Regions from separate parts of the Mycobacterium malmoense genome, predicted to be linked through region 2. Evidence: riboswitches for the same ligand, from Rfam matches in the RefSeq annotation. Region 2 holds a riboswitch; the other holds the start of a gene.
The links. A riboswitch is a leader RNA that binds a small molecule or an ion and turns the genes downstream of it on or off. The one in region 2 is predicted to bind magnesium.
Positions count from the first base shown of each region.

Region 1: another riboswitch for magnesium. It lies ahead of K3U93_RS05340 (PE family protein); the one in region 2 lies ahead of K3U93_RS10770 (Rv1535 family protein).

Region 1 is NZ_CP080999.1:1,122,586-1,126,294, reverse strand. Features, by position in the region: gene K3U93_RS05350 (PPE family protein) at 1-151, opposite strand, end outside; gene K3U93_RS05345 (PPE family protein) at 173-1,312, opposite strand; gene K3U93_RS05340 (PE family protein) at 1,376-1,675, opposite strand; M-box (ykoK) riboswitch at 2,114-2,290, opposite strand; gene K3U93_RS05335 (hypothetical protein) at 2,669-2,932, shown strand; gene K3U93_RS05330 (hypothetical protein) at 3,635-3,709, opposite strand, start outside.
Region 2 is NZ_CP080999.1:2,301,341-2,305,049, reverse strand. Features, by position in the region: gene ileS (isoleucine--tRNA ligase) at 1-1,414, opposite strand, end outside; gene K3U93_RS10770 (Rv1535 family protein) at 1,727-1,966, opposite strand; M-box (ykoK) riboswitch at 2,256-2,426, opposite strand; gene K3U93_RS10765 (nitronate monooxygenase) at 2,628-3,709, opposite strand, start outside.

The DNA of each region.
Region 1 (3,709 bases), 1.2 Mb from region 2:
AAACCACCGAGGCGTAAGAGGTGGCCGTGGAGCGCATTTCGGCGGCCATAGAGTTCCAGGCCGAGGCGGCGGCAAGCATCGGTCCCGATCCGGGGCCCGAATACATTCTGGCCGAGTTAATTTCCGGCGGTAACGCGGCAAAATCGATCATGACGCTTCCTCTCAAGTCCCGTTATCCGGCGGCCGGCGGACGTGGCATCACGACAGGACGGAACCCGTATTTGGGAATGGCCCTGCGCAGCCGCTTGGCCGTACCTGTCATGGGCGCCGCAAACCCTCCCGGCCCTCCTGCCGGGCTCGACCCAATGTCGCCGAGGCCGGTGGCTGGCAACGCCGTTTCGGCTGGACTGATCGTCGCTGCAGACGTCCAGCTGGCTGGCACCGACACCGCCCCTACCAGGTGCGCATGGCCCATCTCGGCCGACGCGGCGGCACCCAGGCCGACGAGTTCTGTTGACCCGAGCGCACCGGATCCCAGACCTGACAAGTTCCCCGCACCCGATAGCGCCGCAACGCTCGTCGCTGCCTTGTCGGCATTCATCAGAAAGCTGAAACCGGCGATGGTTTGCAGGATGAACTCCGGGTTGTACGGGCCGCCAGCAAGGGCTCCGTTGGTGACCGCGGTGCTGAAAAAGTTGCCATTCCAGAAGCTCCCCAGCGCCGAATTGTCTGAGCCGCTGAACAAGCCTGCCAGGTACGACTCGAGCGATCCGAGAGACGACGAGCCAGCAGCGTTCGACGTTGCCGACGACAGTATCGACTGCGTAGTTCCCGCCGGCGTTTGGGCCGCCTGGGAAACAGCATTGGCTTGCTCTGCCACTCCGCCGACGCTGGCGGTGGATTGCGGGGAGTTAATTGGAGTCAATTCCGAGGCAATGTCCGAGGCGCTGGCGTAGCCTTTCATCGCCGCGGCATCTTGTGCCCACATTTCTGCGTATTGGGCCTCGGTGGCCGCGATCGCCGGGGTGTTTTGGCCGAAAACGTTGGTCGCCACCAGCGCCGCAAGCTCAGCACGGTTGGCCGCGACGACCATGGGCGGCACCGTCATGGCAAACGCTGACTCATAGGCGTTCACTGCCGCATTGGCCTGGCCGCCGGCCTGCTCGGCCTGGGTCGCGGTGGTGCTCAGCCAGTCCACGTACGGCACGGCCGCCGCCAACATCGACATCGACGACGGACCAAACCAACTCTCGCTGGTCAGCTCGGAGATTACGGAGCCGTAAGAGGCGGCCGCTGAACGCATTTCAGCGGCGATCGCGTTCCAGGCCGAGGCGGCGGCAAGCATCGGTCCCGATCCGGGGCCCGAATACATTCTGGCCGAGTTAATTTCCGGCGGCAATGCCGCGAAATCAATCACTGGTCCCCCTCTAAGTGCTCAGCGGGCTGCGGCTGCGTTGGCTACCTCGGTAGCCGCGTATGATCCGGCACTGGTCTCCAATGTGGCGACGAACATCTGGTGCATAGCGGCAGCTTGTGCGCTCATCGCCTGAAACGTTTGGGCGTGCGCCGCGAACTTAGCCGCCGTCACGAACGACACCTCATCGGCAGCCGCGGGCACCACCCCGGTTATCGGCGCCGTGGTGGCAGTGTGCTGGGCGGCCAGCGTCGACCCGATCTGCTGCAAGCGGCGGGCGGCGGCGGCCAACGATTCCGGCTGCGTAGTAACAAAAACCATTTGGAATTTCTCCTAACGAATATTGGGGGGAATAGAATCGAGCACGGGCTTTGTGGTAGTACCAAGCACGTTTTGAGGGTTCATCGCGGATCGAGCCCGCTCACGTGATCGGCGGCCGTAGCTAACGCTGCTGGCTTCGGAACAACAAGCGACATCGGTCTTCTCCTTCCGAAAAGAGATCAGACGCGGGCTTGGTGGCTACTCCTTGGCTAATTTCGGCACCCCAACGGCAAACCTGCGAAACGGTGACCTGCGGACAAATCTCCCGCGGTCAGCCGATTGGGTGTGGAAACGAGGCGGGGTCGGATCGCGACGAAATGGTCGTCGATCTGGAATACGGACTATCGCCGGGACTCATTTCGCTCTCACCTCCTCACAGCCAGGGCACACGGGGATGCTATACCCTTGCACAGTGGGGAGAAGCGCCTATGTCAGGACGCGGCACCCCTCTCGTCAGAGCTTCGGCACCACACGGCGTATCCGGCTTTGTCAGAACCGGAAGCCACTTGGGCTCAACCCTTAATCCGGGAGGAGCTGTCCTGACCCTGGGCGTCTTTCGACGTTCGAGGTCAGTGGCCTATATCCGTGCGGACGCCTCACCTAACGAGGTGCTTGCAAAGACGATGGTGGCATCCACAGGTTACTAAGTCAACCCTAAGTGCCGTGCGTTGGAAACCGTTCACGTTATAGACATATGCCCGGTGCATCCTCTGCCTTGCGCAAGCGGTCCTGCGTGGCTGGCTACATTGCGGGGAGCTTGAGGGGATTTGCCTTTCGGTTATGCGGGACCGGATCCCCCGGCCTGGACTCGCCGTACCATCTTGACCCTGCTTGGGATCTTCGGCCCGTAGAGCCAGCGCCCGCCCTCTGGCAAGCCGGAATCCTGGCCACACAGAAGACCAGCAGCAGCAGGATGTGGAAACCCATCCGGGTGGCCCGCCATTTACGCGCGCGGCGTAATTCTGCGGCGGGCTGGGCGAGGCTGAGCGCAAGATGGCGATCCACGAGATCAATGCCACAGCGGCACCAACCGCCAGTCACGAAGGGATGCGCAGGATCCGGATTGATCGCCGCGACCTGATCATCCGATCAGTACCTCTGGCGTTGACTATTGTCCCACCTTTCTCGATAACCATTCGGAACGTCGTCTTCCATCCCTGCGATCGGCCTGGTGACCGCAGTGGCATCACATCAGTACAGCTACGAGCCATCAGCACAGTAAATCCTGAGCAGGTGACCAAGGATGGTCTGGCCTGACCGGCTCATTGCCTGCGTATCCCGACGTTGCGGTGATGATCCTACATTCGCCTGGTCCGCGCATCGAATTGTGATGATTTCATAGGATTCTCAAATAAGTCGGCGTTCGCTTGCCGATATCACGAGCTGCATATATGTGTGTTCAATATGTGTTGGATCGCCCAGGTTGAGGTGATCCAACTTTCCAAAAACAATGGAATCCATAGTCGGTGGCTGCACTTACCGAACCATTGCAAAGTTAAGTTTTTAAACCACCAAGACCGAGAACCACGTCATCGACTTCGTTAACGTTAGATTACCGAAAGTGACGGATTTTGGAAGATTTCAATGTCTTTCGTAACAACACTTGTTGGCGCACCGTCGCGGTTCTATGGAGAGAAATTGTCTAATGCACAGGGAGCAAACCCCCGTGGACTTTGTGGCGGTCACTGAATGTCCTTAGTGGTAGCGACAAAGGCTCCGAAGGAGCACTCCAACATTCGCGGACACGGTGTTGCACCGATGACCGCGCTCGTATTGGCGGCAGCAATTGCAGTGTCACCACTAGCGAATCACCAGGCGCGAGTAGTTCGCCAGTGTATTTGGAATTCCCATGTCGTCCTGTGCCACTGGCGCACCGTGGACACGCCACCAGCTCCCAAAAAAACGGCGCCAGCGACAAGCGACTCCGTTCCCGTCAACTGGGTGGCGCCAGACGGCTTCCTATGAGATTTCGGTGACCGCGGCGACACACTTCGCTTCGCCCGCTGGCTTGACAGCCACGGCTACCACCCGGCG
Region 2 (3,709 bases):
AGATCGACCAATCGCGCGCGCCGGCCAGCCACTTGCCGAACTGGCCGTCCTTGACGTGTTCGGGGTACCAGGTGATCTGCTGGTTGAGTTCGACCATGCGGTCCCGGAATTCGGTGACCGCGACGAACCACGACGACACCGCCCGGTAGATCAGCGGGTTGCGGCATCGCCAGCAGTGTGGGTAGGGGTGCTCGTAGGTTTCGTGCCGCAGCACCACCGCGCCGTTGACCGCCGCCGGGCCACCGCCGTTCTTCAGGTCGCGGATGATCTGGGCGTTGGCGTCAAAGACGTGCTGCCCCTGGTAATCCGGGACGGTGGCGTCGAAGCGGCCCTTGGAATCGACCGGCGTGACCGGCGCGATGCCGGCCGCCTCCGAGACCGCCATGTCGTCCTCGCCGTAGGCCGGCGCCATGTGCACGATCCCGGTGCCGTCCTCGGTGGTCACGAAGTCGCCCGGGAGCACCCGAAATGCCTTGGGCGAGTCCATGAAATACGGGAACGGCGGCAGATAACGCATGCCGAGCAGGTCGGCGCCGCGATAGGTGCCCAGTATCTCGGGCTGTTCGCCCAACTCGCGGGCGTAGGCGCCCAGCCGGGCCTCGGCCAGCACGAAACGACGATCGCCCGCCCGGACCACGACGTAGGTCACCTCCGGATTGACGGCGACCGCGAGGTTCGACGGCAGCGTCCACGGCGTCGTCGTCCACACCAGCAGGTAGGCACCATCCACCGGGCCGCCCACCACTTGGAAACCGACGGTCAGAGCCGGGTCCTGGCGGCTTTGGTAGACGTCGTCGTCCATCCGCAATTCGTGGTTGGAAAGCGGGGTTTCGTCGCGCCAGCAGTACGGCAGCACCCGATAGCCCTCATAGGCCAGGCCTTTGTCCCACAGCTGTTTGAACGCCCAGATCACCGACTCCATGTAGGGCGGATCGAGCGTCTTGTAGTCGTTGTCGAAGTCGACCCAGCGCGCCTGGCGCGTCACGTACGCCCGCCATTCGTCGGTGTAGCGCAACACCGATTCGCGGCAGGCTTCGTTGAAGGCGGCGATCCCCATGTCGTCGATCTGGGACTTGTCGGTGATGCCCAGCTGGCGCTCGACTTCCAGTTCGGCCGGCAGCCCATGGGTGTCCCAACCGAAGCGGCGCTCCACCTTGTAGCCGCGCATGGTGCGGTAGCGCGGAACGATGTCCTTGACATAGCCGGTGAGCAGGTGGCCATAGTGCGGCAGCCCGTTGGCGAACGGCGGACCGTCGTAGAACACATACTCCGGGGCGCCGTCGCGGCGGGCGATGCTGGCCCGGAAGGTGTCGTCACGGGCCCAGTAGTCAAGAACCTCGAGCTCGAGCTGCGGAAAGTCGGGCGCCCCGACGGCCGGCTTCGGATAGGCCTTGACTTCGGCGTTATCGGTCACCACGTGCGTCGTCTCCTGCGCCCAATTCCATGCTCAGGCCGGGGACGACGACGCGCGACCTGCGCGAGCGCCGCGGTACCACCCCGCTTGCCGCGCTTTCGCGTGGCCGCTCATTGAGGGCTGTGACGGGCCTACCCGTTCGGTTCTACTGAGCCAGGCTGGCTGTTCTTCCGAAGGCTCCCCGGTGATAGCCGGATCGATGCCAGTGTGTCGATTCTACTGAAGCACCGCAAAAAGGCTCCGAGGGGTTACCTGGCCGCAGGGCCGCCCTGCAGCCGGATAACCCCTCGGGGCTGCTCCCTGCCCACCGGACTAAGCCCGGACTTCGAGCAGACCAACCCGCCACAGCGCCGCGTACACGTGACGCACGGCGATGCTCAGCAGATGAGCGGCGCCATCCACCAGCGGGTCGCTGATGACGATGGTCCGACCCTCGACGCGAGCCGTCGCCTTCTTGGGCGCGGGGGCCTGAGTCGGGGCTGCATCGCGCACCACCGTGAGCTTGGGGGCGGGCGCTACGGCCACCACTTCGTCGTACAAAACTGCGGTCATGATCGCCTCCTAGAGGGAATACCAAACGAGCACTGAATGGACTGACGTGTCCCGTCCCGCAGTGGTTCCGATCCCAGAACGCTTGGCCGCGAAGCCAATGAGCGCTAAAACGACTCAGCTGAGAACGTCGTGCCGGAGACCGGATCGGGACGAAACAAAGCTCGGACTTCGGTCCGGACTGTCGCTGGAACTCATACGTCCCTCACCTCCTCAACGGTCGCGACGCGTGCGATTGCCCGCACGAGCTGTGCACACCAAAAGGAGTACAGAAACCGACGACCGTCGGCGATCCGCACCCCTCTCGTCAGAGCTTTGGCACTGCATGACGTGTCCGGTTATCCCGGAAGCCACCTGGGCTCAACCCTTAAGCCGGGAAGAGCTGTCCTGACCCGGGGCGTCTTTGGACGTTCGGGGTCAGTGGCCTGTATTCGTGCAGACGCCTCACCTAACGAGGTGCATACGCCACCGATAATGCACGACGGGTATGACGCGGTCAATGCGATCCGTCCCGTGTTTCGGAATTTTTATGTATTTACTACGAGCACACACAGCTTTTAACCAGCTTCAGCGCCAGACCTGCGCACATGGGTTAGACGCGCGGGCGCGGCCCGCGTCAAGCACCGGCGCGACGACGAAGTCGGCCGCCGGCGAGTCGGGCTGGTCACTTATCGACCAGGCCCTCGAGCCGCCCGATGGTGTCGATGAACTCCTCGACCATGTCGAGCACCACCGAGCGCGTAGGGCGCACCCGGTCGAGTGAGCCGACCACTTGACCGACGAAGTAGGTCGCCAGCTCGCGAGCCTTGGCGCCCTGGTGGCCGGCCGCCTGGTTGATGCGCACCTGCGAGTCGGTGATCAGCGCGGTCTGCAGCGGCATGCCGAGGGGGTCGGGGGTGTCCGGCCGGTCCCACTCGTCGGTCCAGGCCGTGCGCAGCATCCGCGCCGGCTTACCGGTCATCGACCGCGACCGCACCGTGTCCGAGGAGCTGGCGGCCAAAAACTTCTCCTTGACCACGGGGGCCGTCTCCGCCTCTTCGGTGGTCAGCCACACCGATCCGCACCACACGCCCTCGGCACCCAGGGCCAGGGCCGCGGCCACCTGGCGGCCGCGGGCGATCCCGCCCGCGGCCAGCACGGGCGTCGGCGAGACGGCATCTACGACCTCGGGGACCAACACCATGGTGGCCACCTCGCCGGTGTGGCCGCCGGCCTCGGTGCCCTGGGCGACGATCAGGTCGACACCGGCGGCCGCGTGCCGCCGCGCGTGTTGCGTGGTGCCGGCCAGCGCGGCCACCAGCACGTCGTGGTCGTGGGCCCGCGCGACGAGGTCGGCCGGGGGCGGCCCGAGCGCGCTGGCGATCAGCCGAATGTTGTGGCCAAAGGCCACGTCGAGCAGCGGCTCGTAGCCCTTGGGCGAGATGTTGAGGCCGCCGAACGACGCGCGGGGCTCGTCGGCGGGCGCCGCGATGCCGTAACGGCTCAGCAAATCGTCCAAGAAGGCGCGGTGCTCCTCGGGCAGCAATTCCCGGGCCTGCTCGGCGTCGATCCCTCCCCGCTCGGCGCCGACGTACTTGGGCGGCAACAACAGATCGACCCCATAGGGTTTGCCACCGGTCTGCTCCTCGATCCAGGTCAGCTCGCTTTCCAGCCGTTTGGGGCTGTGCGCGACGGCACCGAGGATTCCGAACCCGCCCGCGTTGGTCACGGCAGCCACCACGTCGCGGCAGTGGCTGAACGCGCAGA